2 linked regions of the Azospirillum brasilense genome follow. The protein of the gene in region 1 interacts with the protein of each later gene in a pairwise test. Links are inferred from orthologs where the notes say so. Each region holds a gene or a part of one and is shown on either strand. Other genes may lie near its edges.

What was found.
Region 2: the proteins of H1Q64_RS26810 (region 1) and ptsN interact in binary tests that used the Escherichia coli proteins (3 or more experiments, as listed by UniProt). The link is inferred for Azospirillum brasilense from one-to-one orthologs.

Annotation. Positions count from the first base shown.
Region 1 is NZ_CP059452.1:23,378-40,525, forward strand. The notes cover bases 6,184-9,491. They hold H1Q64_RS26810 (sensor histidine kinase), read left to right. Parts: upstream 6,184-6,549; coding sequence 6,550-9,291; downstream 9,292-9,491. Other genes in these bases: H1Q64_RS26805 (K(+)-transporting ATPase subunit C), read left to right, coding at 6,184-6,462; H1Q64_RS26815 (response regulator), read left to right, coding at 9,288-9,491. Outside these bases: H1Q64_RS26780 (AbrB family transcriptional regulator), read left to right, coding at 1-720; H1Q64_RS26785 (GntR family transcriptional regulator), read left to right, coding at 785-1,495; H1Q64_RS26790 (K(+)-transporting ATPase subunit F), read left to right, coding at 1,891-1,980; potassium-transporting ATPase subunit KdpA, read left to right, coding at 1,991-3,700; potassium-transporting ATPase subunit KdpB, read left to right, coding at 3,714-5,843; more of H1Q64_RS26805, read left to right, coding at 5,854-6,183; more of H1Q64_RS26815, read left to right, coding at 9,492-9,986; H1Q64_RS26820 (TerC family protein), read left to right, coding at 10,157-10,810; H1Q64_RS26825 (adenylate/guanylate cyclase domain-containing protein), read right to left, coding at 10,867-12,567; H1Q64_RS26830 (Crp/Fnr family transcriptional regulator), read left to right, coding at 12,726-13,424; H1Q64_RS26835 (YceI family protein), read right to left, coding at 13,434-14,012; H1Q64_RS26840 (hypothetical protein), read right to left, coding at 14,058-14,912; H1Q64_RS26845 (nitroreductase), read right to left, coding at 15,089-15,793; H1Q64_RS26850 (response regulator transcription factor), read right to left, coding at 15,871-16,245; H1Q64_RS26855 (response regulator transcription factor), read right to left, coding at 16,404-17,051; H1Q64_RS26860 (PAS domain-containing sensor histidine kinase), read right to left, coding at 17,086-17,148. UniProt on the Escherichia coli protein: Member of the two-component regulatory system KdpD/KdpE involved in the regulation of the kdp operon. KdpD may function as a membrane-associated protein kinase that phosphorylates KdpE in response to environmental signals.
Region 2 is NZ_CP059450.1:1,562,003-1,573,697, forward strand. Bases 5,301-8,124 are described here. They hold ptsN (PTS IIA-like nitrogen regulatory protein PtsN), read right to left. Parts: upstream 7,030-8,124; coding sequence 6,571-7,029; downstream 5,301-6,570. Other genes in these bases: H1Q64_RS20555 (aspartate kinase), read right to left, coding at 5,301-5,491; ubiG (bifunctional 2-polyprenyl-6-hydroxyphenol methylase/3-demethylubiquinol 3-O-methyltransferase UbiG), read left to right, coding at 5,648-6,409; hpf (ribosome hibernation-promoting factor, HPF/YfiA family), read right to left, coding at 7,064-7,660; rpoN (RNA polymerase factor sigma-54), read right to left, coding at 7,784-8,124. Also shown: H1Q64_RS20540 (helix-turn-helix domain-containing protein), read right to left, coding at 1-603; ptsP (phosphoenolpyruvate--protein phosphotransferase), read right to left, coding at 821-3,121; H1Q64_RS20550 (NAD(P)H-dependent flavin oxidoreductase), read right to left, coding at 3,123-4,229; more of H1Q64_RS20555, read right to left, coding at 4,256-5,300; more of rpoN, read right to left, coding at 8,125-9,361; lptB (LPS export ABC transporter ATP-binding protein), read right to left, coding at 9,378-10,202; H1Q64_RS20585 (LptA/OstA family protein), read right to left, coding at 10,222-11,169; LPS export ABC transporter periplasmic protein LptC, read right to left, coding at 11,166-11,695. UniProt on the Escherichia coli protein: Seems to have a role in regulating nitrogen assimilation.

The sequences.
Region 1 (17,148 bases):
GGCCGCTTTCCCGGCGGCACCGCCCTGTGGGGGACCATGCCGGGCGCCGCCCCGGCGATGATCGCCATGGCCGGCGATTTCGGCGGCGATCCGCGCTTTGTCGCCGTCATGCAGTATCTGCGGGTGATCGTGGTCGTCGTCCTGGCCTCGCTGGTCTGCCATTTCCTGCTGGGCAGCGTTCCGGTGCCAATCGCCGTTCCCGGCGCCGTTCCCGCACCGTCGGCCTCCGTCGCCTCGACGCTGGCACTGGTGGCGGTCGCGCTGGCCGGCGGCTGGGCCGGGACCGTGACGCGGCTTCCGGCGGGGGCGCTGCTGGGGCCGATCCTGCTCGGCGGCACGCTCAACATGACCGGGCTGGTGGTGCTGGATTCGCCGTCTTGGCTGATCGCCGTCGCCTTCACGATCATCGGCTGGACGACCGGCCTGCGCTTCCGGCGGGAGCTGCTGCGCGATCTGGTGGCGTCGGTGCCGCTGATGCTGCTGTCCACCTTCGGTCTGGTGGCGATGTCGCTCGGCTCCGCCTGGCTGCTGGTCACGCTGACCGGCAAGGACCCGCTGACCGCCTATCTGGCGACCAGCCCCGGCGGGCTGGATTCGGTGACGGTGGTGGCGCTGGGCAGCGCCGCCGACGTGCCCTTCATCCTCACCCTGCAGACGCTGCGGCTGTTCGGGACGATCCTGATGAGCGTTCTGCTTGTGCGATTCCTGCGCCGCCGATAGAACGCAATCCCTTGCCCCGCCATTTTCCAACCGTCGGTGCCCGAAGCCCCGGCCGGAGGACACCGTGACCCCGTTCAGCGATGAGAAGGCGACCGGGACCGTCCGGTCCGAACAGGTTGGCTCCATCATGACCGCCCTGCGCAACCGGGTGCTGGAGGGCAAGCTGCTCCCCGGCACCAAGCTGAAGGAGGCGGAACTGGCCGCCCAGTTCGGCGTGTCGCGGACCCCGATCCGCGAGGCGCTGGTGGCGGCCGAGCGGGAAGGGCTGGTCACCTACGAGACCAACCGCGGCTACACGGTGCGCCAGTTCACCCGGCGCGACCTTCTGGAAAGCTACGAGATGCGCGCCCTGCTGGAGGGGCACGGCTGCCGCATCGTGGCGGAGCGCGGCCTGCCGCTCGACGTGGAGCGGGCGCTGCGCAACGGCCTCGACCGCGCCGAGGCGCTGATCGCCGGCGACAGCCCGCTGGAGGGGGAGGCGCTGGAGCAGTGGCGCCTGCTGAACCAGCGCTTCCACACCACCCTGATGGGGCTGGTGCCGAGCGGGCTGTTCAACCGCTCCTTTCAGACCGTCTACCGGGTTCCGAAGATCTACGACGTCCTCGAGATGGAGAAGGACGGCCCCACCCTGCGCCAGTACAACGAGGAGCACCGCCGCATCCTCGACGCCATCGCCCGCCGCCAGAGCGGGCGGGTGGAGTTCCTGATGCGGGAGCATCTCCAGGGGCCGTGCGATATGCTGCTCCGCCGGATGGAGGAAACGCCGGGCGGGTGAGGGGGGTGCTGGGGTGCTGACGGTGCCCCCTCCCTAACCCTCCCCCGCTATCGCAGGGGAGGGGACTTGCTTCTCCCTCCCCTGCGATAGCGGGGGAGGGCCGGGGTGGGGGAAAGAACCTCGCCATTTCATACACTTACCGTCCTGTCATATACGCACCCTATATTTCGCGCCCCCCACCGCCCCCCTCGAATCTATACGCGCATCGGGCGCAGCCTGATCGTGCCGGACACAGCCGTGCCGGCATCCGATCCACGCTGACGCGCGCCCGGCTCTCCGGACGCGCCCCGGAGGCAACCATGCTGGACATCATCGCGCTGGCGATCACCGCGGCCTTCTTCGCTGCGTCCATCGCCTATGTGCACGCCTGCGACCGCTTGTGAGGGGGACGGGCCATGATCGTCGATTACGCGCTCGGCGGCCTCGTCGTCGCCGGGCTGCTGGGCTACCTCGTGTACGCCCTGATCCGCCCCGAACGGTTCTGAGGAGACTCCCATGACCGTCAGCGGCTGGATTCACATTCTGCTCTTCGCCGCCCTCGTGGCCGCCGTGGCGCGCCCGCTCGGCGGCTACATGACGCGGCTGTTCAACGGGGAGCGCACGCTGCTCTCGCCGCTGCTCGGCCCCCTTGAGCGCGGGCTCTACCGGCTGGCCGGGGTGGACACCAAGGCGGAACAGCATTGGGTGACCTACGCCGTCGCCATGCTGCTGTTCAACGTCGCCGGCCTGCTGCTGCTCTACGCGCTGCAGCGCCTGCAGGGCGTCCTGCCCCTGAACCCCAACGGCATGGCGGCGGTCCCCGCCGATCTCGCCTTCAACACCGCCGCCAGCTTCGTCACCAACACGAACTGGCAGAATTACGGCGGCGAAAGCACGATGAGCCACCTCGTGCAGATGGCCGGGCTGACCGTGCAGAACTTCGTCTCCGCGGCGACCGGCATCGCGCTGGCCGTGGCTCTGGTCCGCGGCTTCACCCGCGCCGGGGCGCGGACGGTCGGAAATTTCTGGACCGACCTGACCCGCGGCACGCTCTACCTTCTGCTGCCGCTCAGCCTGTTCTACGCGCTGTTCCTGGTCTGGCAGGGCGTGCCGCAGACGCTGGCCGGGACGGTGGACGCCACCACGCTGGAGGGCGTCAAGCAGACCATCGCGCTCGGCCCCGTCGCCTCGCAGGAGGCGATCAAGATGCTGGGCACCAACGGCGGCGGCTTCTTCAACGCCAACTCCGCCCATCCCTTCGAGAATCCGAACGCCCTGACCAATCTGGTTCAGATGCTGTCGATCTTCGCCATCGGCGCCGGGCTGACCAACCTGTTCGGGCGCATGGCCGGGGACGAGCGGCAGGGCTGGGCCATACTGGCCGCCATGGGCCTGCTGTTCTTCATCGGTGTCGCCGTCGTTTACTGGGCGGAGGCCCAGGGCAACCCGGCCTTTGCCGCCCTCGGGCTGGACAACGCCGCCGGCAACATGGAGGGCAAGGAGACCCGCTTCGGCATCGCCATGAGCGCCCTGTTCGCCGCGGTGACCACGGCGGCCTCCTGCGGCGCGGTCAACGCCATGCACGACAGCTTCATGCCGCTGGGCGGCATGGTGCCGATGGTCAACATGATGCTGGGCGAGATCATCGTCGGCGGCGTCGGGGCCGGCCTCTACGGCATGCTGCTGTTCGCCATCGTCACCATGTTCGTCGCCGGTCTGATGGTCGGGCGCACGCCGGAGTATCTGGGCAAGAAGCTGGAGGCGAAGGAGGTCAAGATGACCATGCTCGCCGTGCTCTGCCTGCCGCTGATGATGCTGGGCGGCACCGCCTTCGCCGTGGTGCTGGACACCGGCCTCGCCTCCCTCGCCAACGCCGGGCCGCACGGCTTCTCGGAGGCGCTCTACGCCTACGTCTCGGCGGCGGCCAACAACGGCAGCGCCTTCGGCGGGCTGTCGGGCAACACGCTCTGGTACAACCTGACGCTGGCCGCCGGGATGCTGGTGGGCCGCTTCCTGGTCATCGTGCCGATGATCGCGGTCGCCGGCTCGCTCGCCGCCAAGACGCGCAGCGCGGCCTCGGCCGGCACCTTCCCGACCCACGGCGGCCTGTTCGTCGGGCTGCTGGCCGGGGTCATCCTGATCGTCGGCGGCCTGACCTTCTTCCCGGCGCTCGCCCTCGGCCCGGTGGCCGAGCATCTGGCGATGCGCGCCGGCCTCCTCTTCTGACCGGGGACCATCCATGGACACCCATTCGAAAACCGCCACCCGGACTCCGGCCTCCACGCTGCTGGACCCGGCCATCCTCCTGCCCGCCATCGCCGGCTCCGTCCGAAAGCTCGACCCGCGGCTGATGGCCCGCAACCCGGTGATGTTCTGCGTGGAGGTGGTGGCGGCGCTGACCACGCTGCTGTTCCTGCGCGACCTGCTGACCGGCGCCGGGCTGACGGGCGCCGGGGGGATCGGCTTCTCCCTGCAGATCGTGCTGTGGCTGTGGTTCACCCTGCTCTTCGCCAACTTCGCCGAGGCGGTGGCGGAAGGACGCGGCAAGGCCCAGGCGGCCAGCCTGCGCCGCACCCGCACGGAGACCACCGCCAAGCGGCTGGCGGGCGAGGGCTGGGAAAGCGTTCCGGCCACCCTCCTGAAGCCCGGCGACCTCGTTCTGGTGGAGGCCGGCGACCTCATCCCCTCCGACGGCGAGGTGGTGGAGGGCGTGGCCAGCGTCAACGAGGCCGCGATCACCGGCGAATCCGCCCCGGTCGTCCGCGAGTCCGGCGGCGACCGCTCGGCAGTGACCGGCGGCACGCAGGTGATCTCCGACTGGATCAAGGTGCGGATCACCGCCGCCCAGGGCAACACCTTCCTCGACCGCATGATCGGGCTGGTGGAGGGCGCGCAGCGGCAGAAGACGCCCAACGAGATCGCGCTGAACATCCTGCTGGCCGGCATGACGGTCATCTTCGTCATCGCCGTGGCGACCATCCCCAGCTTCGCCGCCTATGCTGGCGGCTCGGTCGGGGTGCTGGTGCTGGCGGCGCTGTTCGTCACGCTGATCCCCACCACCATCGGCGCGCTGCTGTCGGCCATCGGCATCGCCGGCATGGACCGTCTGGTCCGCTTCAACGTGCTGGCCATGTCGGGCCGGGCGGTCGAGGCGGCGGGCGACGTGGACACGCTGCTGCTCGACAAGACCGGCACGATCACGCTGGGCAACCGGCAGGCGGCGGAGTTCCTGCCGATCCCCGGCGTGGCCGACCGCGATCTCGCCGACGCCGCCCAACTCGCCTCGCTGGCCGACGAGACGCCGGAGGGCCGCTCCATCGTCGTCCTGGCGAAGGAGAATTACGGGATCCGCGCCCGCGACATGGCCGGTCTGCACGCCCGGTTCGTGCCCTTCACCGCCCAGACGCGGCTGAGCGGCATCGACAGCGACGGCGTGACGATCCGCAAGGGTGCGGTGGACGCGGTGCTGTCCCATGTGCGGAATTATGGGCAGAGCGTCGCCAACCAAGGCAACACGGTGACCGCGCTGCGCCCCGATCCCGCCCTGGAGGCGGCGGTGCGCGAGGTCCAAGCCATCGCGGAGCGCGTCGCCAAGTCCGGTGGCACGCCGCTGGCCGTCGCTCGCGACGGCAGGCTGCTCGGCGTCATCCATCTGAAGGACATCGTCAAGGGCGGCATCCGGGAGCGCTTCGCGGCCCTGCGCCAGATGGGCATCAAGACGGTGATGATCACCGGCGACAACGCGATGACCGCCGCCGCCATCGCGGCGGAGGCCGGGGTGGACGACTTCCTGGCCCAGGCGACGCCGGAGATGAAGCTTCAGCTGATCCGCGACGAACAGGCGCGGGGCAAGCTGGTCGCCATGTGCGGCGACGGCACCAACGACGCCCCGGCGCTGGCCCAGGCCGACGTCGGCGTGGCGATGAACACCGGCACCGTCGCGGCGCGCGAAGCCGGCAACATGGTCGACCTGGACAGCGACCCGACCAAGCTGATCGAGATCGTGGAGATCGGCAAGCAACTGCTGATGACCCGCGGCGCCCTGACCACCTTCTCCATCGCCAACGACGTGGCGAAGTATTTCGCCATCATCCCCGCCATGTTCCTGGCCTTCTACCCGCAGCTTGGCGCCCTGAACGTGATGGGGCTTGCCAGCCCGGAGAGCGCCATCCTGTCGGCGATCATCTTCAACGCGCTGATCATCGTGGCGCTGATCCCGCTGGCGCTGCGCGGCGTCGCCTACCGCGCGGTGGGGGCGGCCCGGCTGCTGCGCCGGAACCTGCTGATCTACGGGCTGGGCGGCCTGATCGTGCCCTTCGCGGGGATCAAGCTGATCGACCTGCTCGTCACCGCCATCGGCCTCGTGTGAGGAACCCGCCATGATCAAGGAACTGCGCCCCGCCCTCGTCATGATCGCCGCGCTGACCGTGGTGACCGGGCTGGTCTATCCGCTGGCCGTCACCGGCATCGCCCAAGCCGTCTTCCCGCATCAGGCCAACGGCAGCCTGATCGAGCGGGACGGAACGGTCGTCGGCTCCGCCCTGATCGGCCAGAGTGTCACCGGGGAGGGCTATTTCCACGGGCGACCCTCCGCCACGCTGGGGCCGGACCCGGCCGACCCGTCGAAGAGCGTGCCGGCGCCTTACAACGCCGCGGCCTCTGGCGGCTCCAACCTCGGCCCGACGTCCCAAGCACTGGCCGACCGGGTGCGGGAGGAGACGGAGCGGCTGAAGGCCGAGAATCCCAACGCCCCGGTGCCGGTCGAGCTGGTGACCACCTCGGCCAGCGGCCTCGACCCGCACCTCTCGCCCGCCGCCGCCGACTTCCAGGTCCCCCGAATCGCCCGCGCCCGCGGCATCACGGAGGCCCAGGTCCGCGCCCTGATCACCCTGAACACCGAGCCCTCGCCGCTGGGACCGCTGGGGGAGCCGGTGGTCAACGTGCTGCGGCTCAATCTCGCCCTCGACGCCGCCTCGGCGACGCATTAGCTGAAGGTCAAAAGGCGGTCCCGTCCGTTCTCCCGCGCGGGCGGGGGAGGGGCCGGGGCCGCCGATCCGTTCCGAAAGCCGCCCCCGATGCCGAACGACCGAACCGCCGCCGCCGCCCGGCCTTCGCCCGAAGCGCTCCTGCGCGAAGCGGCGCGGGAGGGGCGCGGGCGGCTGAAGCTGTTCCTGGGCGCGGCCCCCGGCGTCGGCAAGACCTACGAGATGCTGCTGACCGCCCAGGCGAAGCGGCGCGACGGGGTGGACGTGGTGGTCGGCGTGGTCGAGACCCATGGCCGGCGCGAGACCGAGGCGCTGCTTGCCGGGCTGGAGGTCATCCCGCGCCGCAAGATCGACTACAAGGGGCGCCGGCTCGACGAGATGGACCTCGACGCCATCCTCGTCCGGCGCCCGGCCATCGTGCTGGTGGACGAGCTGGCCCACACCAACGCCCCCGGCAGCCGCCACGCCAAGCGCTACCTCGACGTGGAAGAGATCCTCGCCGCCGGGATCGACGTCTACACGACGATGAACATCCAGCATGTGGAGAGCCTGAACGACGTCGTCGCCCGGATCACCCGTGTCCGCGTGCGCGAGACGGTGCCGGACTCGATCCTCGACCGCGCCGACGACATCGAGGTCATCGACATCACGCCCGACGACCTGATCCAGCGGCTGAAGGACGGCAAGGTCTATGTCCCGCGCACCGCCGAGCGGGCCATCCGCCACTACTTCTCCCCCGGCAACCTGACGGCGCTGCGCGAACTGGCGCTGCGCCGCACCGCCCAGCGGGTGGACGAGCAGCTTCTCACCCACATGCAGGCCCACGCCATCGCCGGTCCCTGGGCGGCGGGGGAGCGGCTGCTGGTCTGTGTGAACGAGGACCCGGCCTGCGCCGCCGTCGTCCGCTACGCCCGCCGTCAGGCGGAGCGGCTGCGCGCCCATTGGACCGCGCTGCACGTCGAGACTCCGCGCAGCCTGCGCCTGAGCGAGGCCGAGCGTGACCGCATCACCGACGCGCTGCGGCTGGTCGAGAAGCTGGGCGGCGAGGCGGTGACCATCCCCGGCGGCGACGTCGCCGGAACGGTGGTCGAGTATGCGCGGACCAACAACGTCGCCCACATCGTCATCGCCAAGTCCCACCGCGGCCCTTGGGCGGAGCTGCTGCGCAGTTCCATCGCCTTCCGGCTGATCCGGCAGGCCGGCGGCATCAGCGTGCACGTCATTGCCGACGACGCCGAGGAGCCGATCCCGCCCAAGACGGTGCGCACCGCGGCCCCTCGGCGTCCGGCGCTGTCCTGGTGGCCCTACGCCGCCGCCACCGGCTATGTCGCGCTGGCGCTGGGCGTCGGGCACCTGCTGCATCTGATCTTGGATGTCGGCAACATCGGGCTGGTGTTCCTGACGGCGGTGCTGGCCAGCGCGGTGACCGGTGGGCTGGGGCCGTCGCTCTACGCCTGCGTCGCCAGCATCCTGGCCTTCAACTATTTCTTCCTGAACCCGCTCTACACCTTCTCCATCGCCGATCCGGAGAACATCGTCGCGCTGTTCTTCTTCGCGGTGGTCGCGGTGATCGCCAGCAACCTGACCGCCCGCGTGCGCGCCCAGGCCGTCACCGCCCGGCTGCGCGCCAAGACGACCGAGGACCTCTACGGCTTCAGCCGCAAGCTGGCCGGCGTGGTCACCATGGACGACCTGCTGTGGGCGACCGCCCACCAGATCGCGGCGATGCTGAAGGTGCATGTGGTCCTGCTGCTGCCCGACGGCGACACCGTGTCCGTCCGCGCCGGCTACCCGCCGGAGGACGAACTGCGCGAGGCCGACCTCGCCGCCGCCGTCTGGGCCTGGGAGAACAACCGGCCCGCCGGGCGCGGCTCGGACACGCTGCCCGGCGCCAAGTGGCTGTTCCTTCCCCTGCGCACCGGGCGCGGTCCGGTCGGGGTGGTCGGCATCGACACCGACACTGCCCGCACCGGCAAGCCCGGCGCCCTGCTGACCCCCGACCAGCGCCGCCTGCTCGACGCGCTGACCGATCAGGCCGCACTCGCCATTGAGCGCGTCACCCTGGCGGAGGACGTGGACCGCGCCCGTCTGGCCGCCGAGACGGAGCGGCTGCGCTCGGCCCTGCTCACCTCGATCTCCCACGACCTGCGGACGCCGCTGGCCTCCATCCTGGGGTCGGCGACCAGCCTGACCGCCTACGGCGCCGGGATGGACGAGGCGTCGCGCCGCGACCTCGCCGCGACCATCCAGGAGGAGGCGGAGCGGCTGAACCGCTTCATCGCCAACCTGCTGGACATGACGCGGCTGGAATCGGGGGCGATCCGCCCGCGCACCGGCCCGGTCGATCTGGCGGAGACGGTGGGCAGCGCGCTGGGGCGGGCGGGCCGCATCCTGGCCGGGCACCGGGTGGACGTCGATCTGGCCGCCGACCTGCCGATGCTGGAGGCGGACGACGTGCTGTTCGAACAGGTTCTCTTCAATCTGCTGGACAACGCGGCCAAATACGCGCCAACAGGCTCGCTGATCCAGGTCGGGGCGTCGCGGGAGGGCGGTCGGGTGCGCATCGAGGTGCGGGACGAGGGCGACGGCATCCCGGCGGCGGATGTCGAGCGCATCTTCGACAAGTTCTACCGCGTCCAGGCCCAGGACCGGCAGCGCGCCGGGACCGGGCTGGGGCTGGCGATCTGCCGCGGCTTCGTCGAGGCGATGGGCGGCACCATTGCCGCCGGCAACCGCAAGGACCGCTCCGGTGCCGTCTTCACCCTGACCATGCCCGCCGCCGCCGCGCTGCCCGGCCTTGAGGAGCCCGGCATTGAGGAGATGACGCCATGAGGTCGGATACGCTGCCGCTGCGCGTCCTGGTGGTGGACGACGAGCCGCCGATCCGCCGCTTTCTGCGCACCACCCTGTCCGCCCAGGGCTACGACATCGCCGAGGCGGAGGACGGGGCGGGCGCGCTGGAGGCGGTGCGGCGGCGCCCGCCGGACCTGCTGGTGCTCGACCTCGGCCTGCCGGGGATCGGCGGGCTGGAGGTGATCCGCCGCCTGCGCGCCGACGGGGTGGCCGCCCCGATCATCGTGCTGTCCAGCCGTGCCGACGAGGCGGGCAAGGTGGAGGCGCTGGACCTCGGCGCCGACGACTATGTGACCAAGCCCTTCGGCATGGACGAGCTTCTCGCCCGCATCCGCGCCGCCCTGCGCCACCGCCTGCAGCAGCAGGGGGAGCGCCCGCTGTTCCGCAGCGGCGACCTGGCTGTCGATCTGGTCCGGCGGATCGTGACGGTCCGCGGCGCCGAGGTGAAACTGTCGCCCCGCGAATACGACCTGCTGCGCCTGCTGGTCGCCCATGCCGGCAAGGTGCTGACCCACCGCTTCATCCTGAAGGAGGTCTGGGGTGCGGACACCGACGTGCAGTATCTGCGCATCTACATCCGTCAGCTCCGCCAGAAGATCGAAGCGGAACCGGAGCGCCCCCTGCACATCCTGACCGAGACCGGTGTCGGCTACCGTCTGCGCGCGCCGGATTGATTCCGCCCCCACATCCGATGCAACCCACCGCTGCACGCTAAACCTGCTGCGCTGTGGTTGGATTCGTGCGACAGAACCCCCAGGGCCGCTGTTTCAGGCGCAAGCCCCAAGAAAAGAGATGACCGCACACCGCTATTGAGCCCAACCGAAGCCTTCGAAGAGATTTTGATATGGAAAGCGTCGATCTCTGGTCGCAGCTCACCGCCCTTGGGCAGGTGGTCGCCATCGACCTCGTTCTCGCCGGCGACAACGCCATCGTGGTCGGCATGGCCGCCGCCGCCGTTCCCATGGAGCAGCGCCGCAAGGTGATCGTCTGGGGCATCGGCGCGGCCATCATGCTGCGCATCTTCTTCGCGCTGATCACCACGCAGCTTCTCGCCATCATCGGGCTGACGCTGGCCGGCGGCGTGCTGCTGCTGTGGGTCTGCTGGAAGATGTTCCGTGAACTGCACTCCGGAGGGGCGGACGAGGTGACGCCCGACGAGGCGCTGGCCGGGACCGGCTCCGGGGACGCCGCGGTCGGCGCGGCGGTGGCGACGACCACCTTCGGCGCGGCGGTCTGGCAGATCGTGGTGGCGGACGTGTCGATGTCGCTGGACAACGTGCTGGCGGTGGCCGGTGCGGCCAAGGATCACCCGACGGTCCTGGTCATCGGCCTTCTGCTCTCCGTCGTCCTGATGGGTGCTGCGGCCAACATGATCGCGCATGTGCTGCACAAGCATCGCTGGATCGGCTGGATCGGCCTCGCCATCATCACCTATGTGGCGCTCGACATGATCTGGCGCGGCGGCAACGAGGTTCTGGCCCAGGCCCATCTGCTCTGATGTCCCATCCGCTCTGACAATCGAAAACCCCCGCCCTCCGGCGGGGGTTCTTTTCTTCAGGCGCCAGCACTCTCCAGCAGCGCCCGCAAATCCTCCTGGCGCTGGACCGTCCGTATCCCCAGCGTGCCGTCGCGGCCCCGGATCGACACTTCCCGGCGCTCCAGATGCTCCAGCCGCCGGAGCCCCGCCAGTTCGGCGGCCGCGTCGGAGAAGATCACGGTGGCGCCCAGCGTCTTGGTCATCTCCTCCAGCCTTGCGGCGACGTTGCCGGTGTCGCCGATGAACTGCAGCGATCCGTCCTCCGAGCAGGCCACCGCCCCGACCACGGCGAGGCCGGAATGCACCCCGGCCCCGAAGGCCAGCGGTTGGTCCAGCTCCTCTGCGAGGTCGCGGCTCAGCACCTCGATGTCGCGCCACAGGTCGGCGGTGGCGCGCAGCGCGCTGGCCGCCGCCGCGGTGGGGTCCTCCTCGTTGGCGAACATGCCCATCACCCCGTCGCCGGCGATGGCGATGACGTAGCCGCCGTGCCGCCGGATCGCGTCGGTGACCACCTGGACGTAGCGGGTGACGATGAACAGGGCGTCGAAGGGCAGCCGTTCCGCCGCCAGCGAGGTCGATCCCCGCAAATCCACGAACAGCGCGGTGATCGCCAGCTCCCGCCCGCTGTCCATGGGGGCGGTGACGGCGAAGGTGCGGCCGTTGTCCCGCGCCGACAGCAGCGGCGTCACCGACAGCGGCGCCACCGGGCGGAGCTGGCAGGCGAGACGGACGGCGCGCGGCGCCTTCATCCGCTCCAGCACCGCCCGCTCGGTGGCGTTGGGCGGCGGCAGGGCGTCCACCCCCTCGGTTACCCGGATGCGGCAGGTGGAGCAGCGGCCCCGCCCGCCGCACAGCGCGGTGTGCGGGACGCCGTTGGCCCGGCTGGCCTCCAGAACGGAGGTGCCGCGCGGGACGGTCACTGTGCGTCCGCCGGGATAGGCGATGCGCACCGGGCTGGTCGCCCGCGCCCGCCAGTTGCGGTACTGCCGCATCCCCAGCGTGCCGACCAGCAGCAGGACGTAGGTGTTGAACACGCCGCCGCTGATCGCCGCCAGCGCGGCACGGTTCTCCGCCTCCGGCGTGCCGGCGGCGGGCGGGCGGAACTGCTCCAGATAGGTGGGGTCGGCGGCGGCCCGGCGCTCGGCGTCCCAGCCGGCGTTGACGATCCCGGCCAGCGCCAGCAGGGGCAGCAGCATGGCGAAGGCGCCGAGCAGCGCGGCGCGGCGCCGGTACCATGGCTTCGTCATCAGCCAGCCGCGCACCCCGATGCAGCCGTGTATCCACACAATCACCAGCAGCAGGAGCTGGCGCCACAGCAGGGTTTCCGGCGCGGTGATCCAGTAGAGGACGATCGCCCGCGGGTAGGTCAGCGGGTCGTTGTAGAGGTCGTCCGACAGCATCCCGGCCATGCCGTGGGAAATCAGCAGCAGTGGGATGCACAGGCCGAGCCCCAGCTGCCACGCCTCCCCGGCGGGCATGCGCAGGTGGCGCCGCCGGTACAGCGCCCACAGCCCCAGCCCGGCGTGGGTGACGAAGGAGCCGGCGAGCAGCGCCTGCCCCGGCAGCGTGTCCCAGGCCCACAGCAGGGTGCGCCGCGCCACCTCCATTCCCGGAAGCAGCAGCAGCCCGGCGGCGTGGGCCAGGAAATGGGTGATGACGAAGGTGAACAGCGTCAGGCCGGTGAACAGGCGCAGCGGGCGTTCGATCCGGCGTTTCATGAACGGATCCCGGTCATGAACGGTTCCGGGCGGCGATGGGACGTTCGTTCATGTTGGTCGGCGGTCTCGGGCTGTGGGTCTCGGCTTCTGCGTGGCGTCCTTCGGTATCCTATGAGATCATCCCGCGCCATGCCACAGCCCGACACCCATTCCCGTTCATGAGGCGCCGGACCGAAACGCTGGCTGGGGCGGCGCTGTTCCGCTCCCTGTCCCCCAACGAGTTGCGGGCGCTGGAGGACCGTTGCGTCTGGCGCCGGGTGGAGGCCGGGCAATGGATCATCGATTTCGAGGATGAGGGGACCGACGTCTTCGTCGTGGCCGCCGGTCTGGTCCGGGTGACAATCCGCGCGATCTCCGGGCGGACGGTGATCCTGCGCGACATTCCCGCCGGGGAGTTCTTCGGGGAGCTGGCGGCCATCGACGGGAAGGCCCGCTCCGCGGGGATCGTCGCCGTGACCAACGCCACGGTCGCCTGCATGCCCGCCGCGCTGTTCCGCGATTGCATCCACCGCCACCCCGACGTCTGCGACCAGGTGATGGTCCTGCTGGCTGGGGAGATCCGGAAGCTCGCCACGCGGGTGAACGAGTTCAACACGCTGGACGTGCGCCACCGCATCTACGCCGAGCTGCTGCGGCTGGCCCGGCCGGACGGGCGGGGGGAGCACAGCGCCACCATCTCCCCGCCGCCGCCCCACGCCGACCTCGCCGCCCGTGTCAGCACCCGGCGCGAGGCGGTCTCGCGGGAGCTGAGCGCGCTGAAGCGCGACGGGCTGCTGGAGAAGCGGCGGGGGGCGCTGGTCCTGTTGGACACCCGCCGCCTGCGGGAGCGGGTCCGGCAGGCGGCGGAGGAGGATTGACGGCGCGCCTTACGCCTTCACCGCCTCGGACTCGATGATGATCTGGATGTCGTCGCCGATGTTCGGCACGCCGTACTTCATGCCGAAGTCGGAGCGCTTGATCGTGCCGCGGGCGGAGAAGCCGACCGTCTCCTGCTTGCTGGCCGGGCTGACGCCGTCCTTGTTGAAGGTCACGTCGAGGACCACCGGCTTGGTGACGCCAAGCAGGGTGAGGTCGCCGTGCAGCTTGCCGGTCTTGTCACCGGTCTTCTCGATCTTCGTGCTCTTGAAGGTCAGCTTCGGGAACTCCTTCACGTTGAAGAAGTCCGGCGACTTCAGGTGTTCGTCGCGCTTGGCGTGGTTGGTGTCGATGCTGGTGGTGTCGATGGTCACCGACAGGCTGCTCTTGTCCGCGGCGTCCTTGTCGAAGGACAGCTCGCCGGCCACCGTGTTGAAGCTGCCCACCGCCTTAGAGAAGCCAAGATGGTCGACGATGAAGACCACCGCGGTGTGGGCCGGGTCGAGCTTGTAGGCGACCGGGGCGGCCTGGACGGTCATCGGCAGGGCGACGAGGGCGGACAGGGCGGCGGCGGAGAGAAGACGCTTCATGATTCGGAAGTCCTTTGTCGGATGGAACGGGATGAATGGGGTGGGTCAGTAGCCGGACACGTCGGAACCGGCGGAGAGAAGGAAGGCGACGCCCACGGCGGCGACGGCCGGCACCAGGGCGATGGCGGTCAGCGCCACGGTGCCCATGGCCCGCCCCGCGGCGGTGCGCGGCAGGGGCAGGCGGTCGCGCAGCCGGTCGGCGAAGAAGGCCGGCAGGACGAGCAGCAGGGCTTCGGCGTGGGCGGAGGAGAAGAAGGTCAGGGTGGCGGCCAGCAGGACCAGGATGCCCAGCGCCGCCTGACCGGCGTTGCCCCAGGCGTGGCGCTCCACCGGCCAGTTCCACAGCAGCAGGCCGCCGGTGGCCGCGGCCAGCGCGAAGGCGAGCTGGGCGACGGAGGCCGAGGCGCCGACCAGCGCCACCCCGCCCACCGCTACCGCGGCGGCCAGCAGGGCGACGCCGGGCGTCGCCGCTCCCTCGCCCTCGCCGGCGGTCCGCGTCAGGGCGATCCAGCCGCCGGCCAGCAGAAGGACCGCGGCGGTGATGGTGTCCAGGCTGCCCGGCAGCACCGGCAGGGCGATCCACAGCAGCGCCGCCGTCACCCAGGCGCCGAGCAGCCAAGTGCCGCGGCGGCGGTCGAGCCCGGCGAGGTCGGCGCCGACGCCGATGACCAGACCGGCCACCGCGCTCCAGAACAGGCGGCCCATGCTGGAGGGCGGGGGCAGGGCGGGCAGGCCGACGATCAGCGCGTAGGCCGCCAGGAAGGCGGCGGCAACACCCGCCGCCGCCAACCGGGGACCCCGCGTGCGCCCGCCGGCGAGACGGACCACACCGACGGCGGCGACGCCGACCACCAGCGGAAACAGGGCGGTCTGCACCACAAGATCATCGAGCAGAGCCATCGTCGGAACACTCCAAGCCGCAGGAAACAGGACGCGGGGCGGAGCCTGCCGGGATGGAACGGTCAGGCCAGCGCTTCGCGGCGCAGCTGGAGAGTGCCGCCACGGCCCGCCGACGCCTGTGCGAAAACGCACATCGCGAACAGGGGCCGACAACAGGGGCCGACAAGGCGGGGATATCAGAAGCCGTGAAAACGGGTGAAGTCGGCGACCGGTGCGCGCTCGGTCTCCAGGCGGTTTTCCGGCGCGTCGGGGTCGGCGTGGCCCAGCGCCATGCCGCTCAGCAGGATGTCGGTGTCCGGGATGTCGAGATGGCGGCGGACGATGCGGTGGTACGTGATGAAGGCGGCCTGCGGGCAGGTGTCCAGCCCGAAGCCCCGCGCCGCCACCATCACATTCTCCATGAACATGCCGACGTCGAGCCAGCTTCCCTGCTCCATCCGCCGGTCCATGGTAAAGAACAGCCCGACCGGGGCGCCGAAGAAATCGTAGTTGCGGGCGTGCTGGTGAGCCATCGCCTCCCGGTCGCCCTTGGCGATGCCGAGCAGGCCGTAGAGGTCCCAGCCGATCTTTCGGCGCCGCGCCAGATAGGGCTCGAACCACTGCGTCGGGTAATAGGTGTATTCAGCGCCTGCCTGGTCATCCGCCGGGTCGAAATGGGCGGCGCGCAGCTCCGCCGACAGCGCCTCGCGCGCAGCACCGGCCACCGCGTGGACTTTCCAAGGCTGGATGTTCGACCCGCTGGGCGCCCGGCTGGCGGCGTCGAGGATCTCTTCCACCACGGCGCGCGGCACCGGCTTGGCGGTGAAGGCGCGGACGCTGCGGCGGCTGCGCACGGCCTCCAGGGCAGACAGGGGGCGGGAAAAGGATTCTTCGGACGCCATGGGCGCGCTCCGCTGCGGACGGTGTCTCACGAACCCTGTCCGGGGAACGGCGGCCCTCTCAGGACCGAGAAGGACGGTCAGGCTGGCAGCAGGCGCTGCACCGCGTCAAGGAGCTGGTCCTCTTCGAACGGCTTTTCCAAGAAGGCGGTCACGCCGGCTTCCCGCGCGCGGGCGAAGGTCGCGGGATCGCCGCGCCCCGACACCATGATGACGGGCAGGCCGTGCAGGTTCGCGCCGAAGCGCTCGATGAACTCCAGCCCGCTCATCACCGGCAGATGCAGGTCGAGAACGAGGCAGCCCGACGGCTTGCCGTTGTACTGATCCATGAAACTCTGGCACGACGCATAGTCGCGCACTTCGAAGGCACAGGCTTCGAGCAGCGCCTTCATCGAGTCCCGCACCGGCTCGTCGTCGTCGACGATGTAGACGATGCTATCGCCCGGTTCGGCCAAGACTGCCTCCAGCATCGGAAATCACGCGGAATGACGCCCGTCGTGGGGCGTTACAGGGAAGATAGAAGCCGACCGGCGGTGCCGGAATACGGAGTTCCCCTTATCGGGCGCGGTTTTGATGTGGATCAGTCGCCGCCAGCGTCGCCCGGCGACCCGAATTACTCCCCTTTGGGGGCGATCCCGGCGGCCAGGGCCATGCGGACCAGCGAGGGCAGGCTGTCGGCGCGCATCTTCTCCATCACGCGGGCGCGGTGGATCTCGACGGTGCGCGGGCTGATGGACAGCTCGAAGGCGATGACCTTGTTCGACTTGCCTTCGACCAGCCATTGCAGCACGTCGCGCTCCCGCGGCGTCAGGCAGGACAGCCGCTCCAGCACCTCCGGAGACGCGGCGGGGGCGGCTGGGGACGGGGCGGGCGCTTGGGCGGCCTGCGGCGCAGGCGTTGGAACGGCGCGGGCCAGGGCGGTCTTCACGCTGCCGATCAGGGCCTGCTCGTCGAAGGGCTTCTCCACGAAGTCGACGGCGCCGGCCTTCATGGCCCGCACCGCCAGCGGCACGTCGGCGTGGCCGGTCATCACGATCACCGGCAGGCCGCGCCCCTCCTGCACCAAGCGCTCCTGCACGTCGAGCCCGCTCATCTGCGGCATCCGCACATCGACCAGCAGGCAGCCGGGACGCGACGGCGCGTCCGATTCCAAGAAGGCGATGGGGGACGCGAAACCCTCGACCCGGAAGCCCTCGCATTCCAGCAGGATCACGACGGAGTCGCGCACCGCTTCGTCGTCGTCCAGGACGAAGACCGTCATGTCCGACGGGGATAATTCGGGCGGCAATGGGGGCTCAGGGCGCATCATCCTCTCCGGCAACCGGCACGGTGAAGGCAAAGGTGGCCCCTCGGTCCCC
Region 2 (11,695 bases), on another replicon or contig:
CGGAGCCTCCGCCATCACGGTCGGGACGGACGCCGGGGCGGCGGGCGTTTCGGCGGGAGCCGGCACCGACGCGGTTTGGCCGCCGCCATTCTGGCTGGCGTTGAAGGGCAGCGTGTCGAGCAGCGAGACCAGCCGGTCAGGCAGGGTCGGGACCAGATCGACCATCGAGCGGTCGGTCGCCGACAGATAGTACCAGCCGCCGTAGACGATGCCCGCCAGCACCATCGTGCCGAGCAGGACGGTGCCGCCGGGGATGCGGCCTTCCGGCACCGGGGTCGGGAAATAGAGCTGCTGGCTGCGCGTGCGGCCCGCCGCCTCGTCCTTGTAGCGGGTGAGGATGGTGTCCGGGTCGAGCCCCAGGCATTCCGCGTAGGAGCGCAGGAAGCCGGCGGCGTAGGTGGTGCCCGGCAGATCCTCGAACCGGCCCGCCTCGATGGCCTGCAGGTAGGGGTAGCGGATGCGCAGCATCGTCGCGACCTCGCGCAGGTCGTAGCCGAGGCTCTCGCGCGTTTCGCGCAGGGTATCGGACACGCTGGGGCCGGTCTGCGCCGCGCCGTCCTGCGCGGAGTCGTAGGAGCCGAAAACCTTGCGCTTGGCCATCATCTCAACCGTACCGTCGCCTCGGATGACTTATGGTCGCAGTCCCGGCATGGGTACGCCAGCCGCGGGGTCGGCGCAACCGGGAAAGACCTTGATCCTGCCCTCTTGTATACGCCCTTCGTCCAAACCGCTGTAACAAAACGCCGTCACGGCACAGCACAGCGCCGGATATGGCTCCAGGGTGGAGGAAGCGACCTTGGGCGCAAGCTTGGGCGGGGCCTCAGATGATGACGCCGTGGTCCTTGGCGAAGCTGCGCAGCTTGTCGCGCAGGCTGTGGTCACCGCGCAGATAGAGCCCGTTCATGTACTGGCGCAGCGCCGCCACGTCGAGCGAGCGCAACATCGTCTTCACCGGCCCGACCGAGGGCGGCGACATCGACAGGGTGCGGAAGCCGATGCCGATCAGCGCCATGGCATCCAGCGGCCGGCCGGCCATCTCGCCGCAGATGCTGACCGGGACACCGGCGTCGCCGCAGGCCTCGACCAGCCGCCGCAGCAGGCTCATCATGGCCGGCGACAGCGGGTCGTAGCGGCCGGAGGTGCGCGGGTTGCCGCGGTCGCTGGCGAAGATGTACTGGGTCAGGTCGTTGGAGCCGACCGACAGGAAATCCACCCGCGGCAGCAGGGCCGGCAGTTGCCAGAGCAGCGCCGGCACCTCGATCATCGTGCCGACGCGCACACGGCTGGGCGGTTCGCCGCCCTGACCCTCCAGACGGGCGATCTCCAGGTCGAGCAGGCGGCGGGCGGCGTCGAACTCCGCCACCTCGGCGATCATCGGGAACATCACCGACAGCGGACGCCCGGCGGACGCCCGCAGCAGGGCGCGCAGCTGCTGACGCAGCAGCGACGGGTGGTCCAGTCCGATGCGGATGGCCCGCCAGCCGAGCGCCGGATTCTCCTCGCCCTCGCTGGCCGCGATGTAGGGCAGCATCTTGTCGCCGCCGACGTCGAGCGTGCGGAAGACCACCGGCTTGTCGTCGGTCTGGTCGAGGATGCGCGCATAGAGGTCGGTCTGCGCGTGGACGTCCGGGTAGGTGGAGCGCACCATGAAGGGGATTTCGGTGCGGTAGAGGCCGATCCCCTCCGCCCCGCTGGCCTTCAGGTGCGGCAGGTCGATCAGCAGGCCACAGTTGAGCTGGATGGAGATCGGCACGCCGTCCCGGGTGACCGAGGGCAGCGCGCGGATCGCCTCGTACATCTGCTCCTTGCGGGCGCGCAGGGCGACGGCCTCGGCGAAGGCCATCTGGATGTCCTCCGCCGGGCGGACGAAGGCCTGCCCATGGTCGCCGTCGACGATCACCGGATCCAGCGGCTCGATCCGGTTCAGCGCGTCGGGCGCCTGCACCACCGGGATGTTCAGCGCGCGGGCCACGATGCAGACGTGGCTGGACGGCGACCCCTCCTCCAGGATCACCCCGCGCAGGCGGCGCTGGTCGTAGTCGAGAAGCTCCGCCGGCCCCATGGACCGCGCGACCAGGACGATGTCCTCCGGCAGCGTGCCGCCGTCCGCCTCCGACTTGCGCCCGGCGAGGTGCTGGAGCAGCCGGTTGGTCAGGTCCTCCAGGTCGAGGAGCCGTTCGCGGATGTACGGGTCGGTCAGGTGGCTCATGCGGGCGCGGGTGTCGTTCTGCACCTGCTGCACGGCGCCTTCCGCCGTCAGGCCCATGCGGATCGCCTCGCGGATGCGCGACAGCCACCCGCGGTCCTCCGCGAACATGCGGTAGGTTTCCAGAATGTCCTTGGGCTCGCTCAAGCCGGCCAGCGCCGCCGCGTTCAGCAGGTCGTCGATGGCGCTGTGCATGGTGGCGATGGCGGCGTTCAGCCGCGCCAGCTCGCTCTCCGCGTCCTCGGACACCATCTGGCGGATGGTCAGCTGCGGGCGGTGGATCACCGCCAGCCCCATCGCCAGACCACTGGCCAGCGACGTGCCCGACAGGCGGGCCGGCAGCAGCGCCGGATCACCGGTGGAGGCGACCTCCTGCGGGTTGACCAGCTCGCCCTGGGCGACCAGCTCGGCCACCACCATGGCGATGGTCTGGAGCGTCTCGACCTCGACCTCGGTGTAGCGGCGGCGGTCCTTGTGCTGGATGACCAGGACGCCGCGGACCTTGCCGCCGCGCAGGATCGGCACGCCGGCCAGCGACAGGAACGGGTCCTCCCCCGTTTCCGGGCGGTAGGCGAAGCTGGGGTGCGACGGCGCGTTGTCCAGCGCGATGGGCCGCGCGTGGCCGGCGATGTCGCCGACGATGCCCTCGCCCACGCGCAGGCGGGTGTTGTGCACGGCGTCCTGGTTCAGGCCGAGCGTGGAGAACAGCTCCAGCACCTCGCCCGCCCGCATGACGTAGCAGGAGCAGACGTCCGCCCCCATCTCCATGCCGATCAGGGTGACGATCTTGTCCAGCCGCTCCTGGCCGGAGCCGGAGCCCGCCATGACGTCGCGCAGCCGCGCCAGCAGGCGGCGCGAGGCGGCGCCGTCGAAGCCCGGCGAGGCGGAGGGGATGTCGCCCACGACGCCATTCATCTCATGCCGCCCCCAGGATGGCCGATTGACCGGTGGCCGACCGGCCGATGTCCGGCTGCTCATCGGCGTCAATGTGCGGGGAGCGGGCGGCCAGCGCCGCTTCGGCTTGGACAATCAGGTCGCCGATGATCTCGGCCACCGGCTGCTCGCGCGTGACTAGCCCGACGCTCTGGCCGGCCATCAGCGAGCCGCTCTCCACGTCGCCGTCGATCACCGCGCGGCGCAGCGCGCCGGCCCAGAAATGCTCGATCTCCAGAATGCCTTCGTCGCGCGTCTTCTCGCCGCGGTCCACGCGGGCGATGACTTCGCGCTGAAGCTCCATGAAGCGCTTCGACCCGGCGTTGGTCAGCGCCCGCACCGGGATCACCGGAAAGCGCGGGTCGATCTGCACGGACGCCTGGGCGTCGCGCGCCGAGGCCTTGATGAAGACCTGCTTGAAGCGCTGGTGCGCGATGGATTCGGTGGCGCAGACGAAGCGGGTGCCGATCTGCACGCCCGCCGCCCCCTGCTCCAGGTAGGACAGGATGGCCTCGCCGCGCCCGATGCCGCCGGCCACGAAGACCGGGACCTCGCGCAGGTCGGGCAGGATCTCCTGCGCCAGGACGGTGGTGGAGACGGGGCCTATATGGCCGCCGGCCTCCGTGCCCTCGATCACCAGGGCGTCGATGCCGAGCTTGACCATCCGCCTGCCGCTGACCAGCGTCGGGGCGAAGGTCATGGCGCGGGCGCCGCCGTCCTTGATGCGCTTGATGGTGGCGCCGCTGGGGAAGCCCCCGGCGATCACCACGTGGCTCACCGCCAGCTCCCGGCAGACGTCGATCAGACGATCGAGTTCCGGGTGCATGTTGATGAGGTTGACGCCGAAGGGCTTCGCGGTCAGCGTCCGCGTGGCGGCGATCTCCGCCGCCAGCAGGTCCGGCGGCATCGAGCCGCAGGCCAGCACGCCGAAGCCCCCGGCGTTGGAGATGGCGGAGACGAGGTGGCGCTCCGACACCCAGCTCATCGCACCGCCCATGATGGCGGTGCGCGTGCCGAGGAAGGCGCAGCCACGCTCCCACAGCCGGTCGAGTCGGGCGCCTGCGACCGCGTCGGACCTGGCGTCGGTCATCGCCGCCCCTCCCCCTTCACCGCGACTCAGGCCGCGTCCAGCCCGTAGGCGGTGTGCAGCGCGCGCAGCGCCAGCTCCGCATACTCCTCGGCGATCAGGACGGAAATCTTGATCTCGGAGGTGGAGATGACCTGGATGTTGATGCCCTTGTCGGCCAGCGCCTTGAACATGCGCTGCGCGACGCCGGCGTGGCTGCGCATGCCGACGCCGATCACCGACACCTTCACCACGTTGGCGTCGGAGACGATGCGCTTGTAGTTCAGCTCGGCCTTCGCGTCCTCCAGCACCTTGACGGCGCGGGCGATATCGGCCTTGCCGACGGTGAAGGTCATGTCGGTGGACTTGCCGTCTTCCGACACGTTCTGGACGATCATGTCGACATTGACGGCGGCGTCGGTCAGCGGACCGAAGATGCTGGCCGCCACGCCCGGACGGTCGGCGACGCCGATGAGGGTGATCTTCGCCTCGTCGCGGCTGTAGGCGATGCCGCTCACAACTTCCTTTTCCACGATCTCGTCCTCGTCAACAACAAGGGTACCGGGAAGCGCGCTGCCGGCGGCCTCCTCGAAGCTCGACAGAACCTGCACGCGCACGCGGTGGTTCATCGCCATCTCGACCGAGCGGGTCTGCAGGACCTTCGCCCCCTGCGACGCCAGCTCCAGCATCTCCTCGTAGGTGATCTTGGAGAGCTTGCGCGCCTTGGTGACGATGCGCGGGTCGGTGGTGTAGACGCCGTCCACATCGGTGTAGATGTCGCAGCGGTCGGCCTTCAGCGCCGCCGCCAGGGCGACCGCCGAGGTGTCGGAGCCGCCGCGGCCCAGCGTGGTGATGCGGCCGGTTTCGGTCACGCCCTGGAAGCCGGCGACCACAGCGACCTCGCCGGTGTTCATCCGCTTGTCCAGCTCCGCCGTGTCGATGGACACGATGCGCGCCTTGCCGTGCGTCTCGTCGCTGTAGATCGGAATCTGCCAGCCGAGCCAGGACCGCGCCTGGATGCCGAGCGACTGCAGCGCGATGGCGAGGAGACCGGAGGTCACCTGCTCGCCCGAAGCGACGATGGCGTCGTACTCGCGCGCGTCGTGCAGCTTGTCGATGTCGTTGCAGTATTTCACGAGCTGGTTGGTCACGCCGGACATCGCCGACACGACGACGGCGACCTGATGCCCCGCCTTGACTTCCTGCTCGACCTTTCGGGCCACGTTCTTGATGCGGTCGATGTCGCCGACCGACGTGCCGCCGAACTTGAGGACGATCCGCGCCATACCTCACACCATGTCTGGGCCGGCACATAAGCCGGCAGTCCGCGCCCCCGCTCTACCGTTGCCGGCGCGGGGCGGCGTATCCATACTCTGTCGCTCACAGCGAGGCAAGTTCGCCCCGCAATTGTTCTCGCAATCCAAGCATACGGGATTTCTTTCATGACCGCGACCGCCGGAACCGCAGGCACCGCAGGCACTGTCGACCCCCAGGACATCGCCCGCTTTTCGGCCATCGCCGCGGAATGGTGGGACCCCGCCGGCAAGTTCCGGCCCCTGCACCGGCTGAACCCGCTGCGGCTGGCCTACATCCGCGACACGCTGTGCCGCCGCTTCGGCCGCGACCCGCTGGCGGCGGAGCCGCTGAAGGGCCTGCGCATCGTAGACATCGGCTGCGGCGGCGGCCTGCTGTCGGAGCCTATGGCCCGCATGGGCGCCACTGTGGTCGGCGTGGACGCGGCCGAGCGCAACGTCCGCACCGCCGCCGCCCACGCCGCGGAGACCGGCACCCCCGTCGACTACCGCGCCACCACCGCCGAGGCCCTGGCCGCCAGCGGCGAGCGCTTCGACGCCGTGCTGGCGATGGAGGTGATCGAGCATGTCGCCGATGTGCCGCTGTTCGTGAAGTCCTGCGCGGAGCTGACGGCGCCGGGGGGGGCGCTGTTCCTGGCGACGCTGAACCGCACGCCGAAGTCCTTCGCGCTGGCCATCGTCGGGGCGGAGTACATCCTGCGCTGGCTGCCCCGCGGCACCCACAACTGGCGCCAATTCCTGCGCCCTGGCGAACTGGCCGCCGCCGTGCGCGCCGAAGGGATGGCGATCCGCGACCTGACCGGCATCACCTACAACCCGCTGTCCGACGAGTTTCGGCTGAACCCGCGCGATCTCGACGTGAACTACATGGGCTGGGCGGAGCGGGCCTGAACGTACAGAGCATCGGCGACGCGTACGGACGTACATACGTACGCGTTGCCGATGCTGGCGCTGATGTTGGCTGCAGAAGCGGTGGCATCGGGAGCCGCACAACGAAAAAACGGGAGGGCCGGCGGCTCTCCCGTTTTTTTCATGTTCACAGGAAACGCGCCTTACGCCGCGTGGCTGGCTTCGTGCTGGGTCAGCAACGCATAGATCGCGTCCGCCGAGTCCGAACCGCGCAGCTTCTCGCACATGGACTGGTCGCGCAGCAGGCGCGACACACGGGCCAGCGCCTTCAGATGGTCGGCGCCGGCATGATCCGGAGCCAACAGCAGGAAAATCAGATCGACCGGTTGCTCATCGATCGCATCGAAGTCGATGGGCCGCTCCAGCCGGGCGAAGACGCCGTGGACACGGTCGAGGTTGGGCAGCTTGCCGTGCGGGATGGCGATGCCATGCCCTACGCCGGTGGTGCCCAACCGCTCGCGCTCCAGAAGGACGTCGAAGATCGCCCGTTCGTGCTGGCCGGTCAGCTCGGACGCCTTGCGCGCCAAGTCCTGCAGGGCCTGCTTTTTGCTGCCGGCCTTCAGGTTCGGGAGAATGGCGTGCGGCGTGATGAGATCGAGCATGACGCTTTGGGTGTGGTTGGAACAGAGACCGGACTCAGGCGCCGGCCTTCTCCGCCGGGTCGACCCAACCGATGTTGCCATCGGCGCGGCGATAGACCAGGTTCAGGCGGCCATGGGCGCCGTTGCGGAACATCAGGGCCGGAGCGTCGGCGAGCTCCATGCGCATCACCGCCTCGCTGACCGCCAGGGTCGCGATGTTGGTTTCCATCTCGGCGATCACGATGGGCTGCGCCTCCTCGGCAGCGGCCTCTTCGCTCTCCACATGGGCCTCGTCCTTCTCCGCTTCCAGGATCTGGTAGCGGGCCGGGAAGGCTTCCTGCGCGGGGGCTTCGACGCTGTGGTGGTCGCGCAGACGGCGCTTGTAGCGGCGCAGGCGCTTGGCCAGCTTCTCGCACGCGGTGTCGAAGGCGGGGTACGGCTCGGTGGCGTCGGACGCGCTCTGAAGGACGATCCCACGACCGACATGGACCTGAATGTCGGCCTTGAACAGATGCGCTTCGCGCGTCAGGACGACGTTGGCCTCGATCGGCTTGTTGAAATACTTGCCGACGATGGTGTTCAGGCTGTCCGCGACGTGGGTGCGCAGAGCGTCGCCAACGTCAAGCTGCTTGCCTTTGACGGTCAGTTGCATTTTGGGATGTTTCCAATCTGGTCCGCGATAGACATAGGACGACGGAAGGCCGCCACGTGCGGACGGGGACCATAGTGACGGCGGTATGGGCTGTCAATCAAGGACGGCCCCCTCCCGGCCCGGTTACATGCGTGACATCTTGGCACGGCGTCGCTGCACCGATGACGGAATGCGCATCGCTTCACGATACTTCGCGACCGTCCGGCGCGCAATGTCGATCCCTTCACCACGAAGGATTTCGACGATTTTATCGTCCGACAGCACGTCCTCGGGCTTCTCGGCGTCGATCATCGCCTTGATGCGGTAGCGCACGGCCTCCGCCGAGTGGGCCGCCTGCCCGTCGGCCCCCTGGATGGCGGAGGTGAAGAAATACTTCAACTCAAACACGCCGCGCGGCGTCGCCATGAACTTGTTGGTTGTGACGCGACTGACCGTGCTCTCGTGCATGCCGATTGCTTCGGCGATGTCGCGCAGGATCAGCGGCTTCAAATGCGAGACGCCGTGGATGAAAAAGGCGTCCTGCTGCCGGATGATCTCGCTGGCCACCTTCAAAATCGTGGTGGCGCGCTGGTGCAGCGACTTGACCAGCCAGTTGGCCGACTGGAAGCGCTCGGTGATGTATTCCTTGTCCGCCTTGTTGCGGGCGGTGCCGGAGATGCGCGCGAAATAGCGGTGGTTGACCAGCACCCGCGGCAAAGTGTCCGGGTTCAGGTCGATCAGCCAGCCGCCGCCGGGGTTGGCGCGCATCAGGATGTCGGGGGTGACGAGCTGGGCGGGCGTGTGGTCGAAGCTGAGCGCCGGCTTGGGGTTCAGCTTGCGGATCTCCGCCACCATGTCGGCGACGTCCTCGGCGTCCACGCCGCAGACCTTCATCAGCGCCGGCAGGTTGCGCGCCGCCAGCAGCTCCAGATGGTCGAGCAGGGCCTCCATCGCCGGGTCGAAGCGGTTCTTCTCGCGCAGCTGAATCGCCAGGCACTCTTTGAGCGAGCGCGCGAAGATGCCCGGCGGGTCGAAGCGCTGGCAGGCGGCGAGCACCCGCTCCACCCGCTCCGGCGCGCAGCCGAGCTGCCCCGCGAGGCTCTCGACCTCCAGCCCGGTGATCCAGCCGGCCTCATCCAGCATGTCGATCAGCGCCAGACCGATGAGCTGGTCGCCAAGGTCCGGCAGGTCGATCTTCAGCTGCTCGGTCAGATGGTCGCGCAGGCTCTTCTGGCCGGTCAGCGTGGCTTCCAGGTTGGACTCGTCGTCCTCGAAACCGCCGCGGCCGCCACGTTCCTGCCAGGAGCCGTAGACGTCGCTGGAACCGTCCGTCCCGTCGGAAAAACGGTCGTCGGAATAGACATTCTCGAAATCGGTGTCGAGAGGCGCGTCGGAGGCCGACCCCATCGTCTCCGACGACGTCATCTCCACCGTGTCGCGGGTGCGCCCGTCGGTCATCGGCGGCTGGCGCTCCTCCGGCGCGGCGAGGTCCACTGCCCCCCGCTCGCCCCCACCGTCACCGGCACCGTCGCCCCCGGACTCGCCGCCGCCCTCACCGGGGCCGCCGTCGCGCTCCAGCAGGGGATTCTGCTCGATCTCGCGGTCCACGAAGTCCGACAGTTCGATGTTCGACAGCTGCAGCAGCTTGATGGCCTGCTGCAGCTGCGGAGTCATCACCAGGGACTGGGTCTGACGAAGATCGAGGCGTTGGCTGAGCGCCATGGGCAGGGAAACCGCACTAGAGGCTGAACCGGTCCCCGAGGTAGACCCGGCGCACGTCCTCGTGCGCCACGATCTCGGCCGGCTCTCCCTCCATTAGTACCACACCATCGTGCAAGATGTATGCCCGATCGACGAGGTCGAGGGTTTCACGCACGTTGTGGTCGGTGATGAGCACGCCGATGCCGCGGTCGCGCAGGTGGCTGACCAGTTCGCGGATGTCGTTCACCGCGATCGGGTCGATGCCGGCCAGCGGCTCGTCGAGCAGGATGAAATGCGGCTGGGAGGCCAGCGCGCGGGCGATCTCGACGCGCCGCCGCTCGCCGCCCGACAGCGCCAGCGCCGGGGCGCGGCGCAGGTGGGTGATTGAGAACTCCGCCAGCAGCTCGTCCAGCATCTGCTCGCGCGTGTCGCGGTTGGGCTCCACCACCTCCAGAACGGAGCGGATGTTGTTCTCCACCGACATGCCGCGGAAGATCGACGCCTCCTGCGGCAGATAGCCGATGCCCAGCCGCGCCCGGCGGTACATGGGCAGCGCCGTGATGTCCTGCCCGTCGAGCAGGATAGTGCCGGAGTCGGCGGCGATCAGCCCGGTGATCATGTAGAAGCAGGTCGTCTTGCCCGCCCCGTTGGGGCCGAGCAGGCCGACCGCCTCGCCGCGCTGGACCGTCACGGTCACGTCGCGGACGACCGGGCGCTTCTTGTAAGCCTTGCCCAGATGCAGGGCCACCAGCCCTTCGGCCGGGCGCACGTCGGTGGCGGGTTGCCCCGCCGGGTGACCCGACGCATTCGGGGCGGAAAGGGTCGGACCGCCGAGGTCCCGGTCTTCGATGTCCATGGCCATTGATTCGCTGCCGGGTCGGTCAGGGCTTCGCGGCGGGCGTACCGCCCGATTGCGCGGCGGGCGTACCGCCCGATTGCGCGGCGGGCGTACCGCCCGATTGCGCGGTGGGCTTGCCGCCCGCCTGGGCGGTGGGCCGGCCAGCCGGCGCCCCCGGCTCCTGGCCGGGGATCAGAAGGCCCATCACCCGCCCGCCGGTGGCGGGGCCGGCGATCACCCGGTTGACCCTGGTCTTCATGTTCATCTCGGCGGCGTCGCCATTGAGCTGGTTGTCGTTGCGGGTGATCTTGACGTTGCCCAGCAGCACCGCCGTCTCGTCGGCCACCGAATAGACCAGCTTGTCGGACAGCGCCACGTCGGTCGCGGTGGTCACCACCACGCTGCCCGCGCCGTCGATGCGCTCCATCTGGGTCGAACCGTCCGGCATCTTCTTGAGCTGGCCGATCAGGATGTCGGCGCGCAGCCGGTCGCCGTTGGCGATGCGCACGGCCACGGCGTCGCCGCGGGCCACCGTCAGGTTCTTGGCCTCGTAATATTCCAGCGTGTCGCGCGCCGTCACGATGTCGGTGCGGGTGACCAGCTTCAGGTTGCGCCCGGTGACCACCGCCACCTGCTTGTCCACGTCGTAGACGCCCCGTTCGCCGAAGACCTCCTGGGTCGGGCTGACGATGCGCACGTTGCCTTCGGCGAGAAGCTGGAACACCTCGTTCCCCTTGCCGGGCACCTCCCGGTAGTAGGCGGTCAGCACGTCGGCGTAGACGGTGCTGTCGCTGCGCTTGGCCGAGGCGTTGCCACGCGCCACATAGGCGCGCACGTCCTGATGCCATTCGATGGCCTGATCGGCGTTGACCTCGACCGGGTTGGGTCCACCGCCGAGGCCGGGCAGCCCCTGGGCCACCGCCGGGACGGCGGCCCCCGACAGCAGAAGGAACGCGGCCATCAGCGGGGCCGCAAGGGTGGCTGCACTCAACGCGTCTTTCCTCCCGGGCTTTCGGCGGCCTGGACGTCGGCCTTGGACTGGTTCAGGAACACCATCGTCTTGCCACGGTCGGACAGGCGGAAGCCTTCGGCGTTGATCACGCCCTGCGGCCCCTGGCCCACGACATGGACATCGCCCCAGGCGGTACCCTTGCGGATGTCGGAGTCCGCTTCCTCGGTGGTGAATTCGTTGCCGTCGTCGCGCATGACGCGGACATGACCCCGCATCTTCAGGATGCCGGTGACCTGATTGTACCAGCCCTTGTCGGAGCGGATGGTCACCCATGTGCCGTCGGTCTGGGTCATCTCCGCTTCCGGCTGGTCGAGCAGGACGATGTCCGGCTGGTCGGCGATGCGGTCGGCCTTGGCCGCCACCAGCGAGAAGGGCTGGTTGTCCTCGTCCACCGCGATGTAGCGCGGCTTGATCATCTCAAGCTGGCCCTTGTCGGCGGAAATGCGCAGGGTCGGCAGTTCGGTCAGCGACGGCCACACGGCGATCAGCGCCATCACCGCCAGCG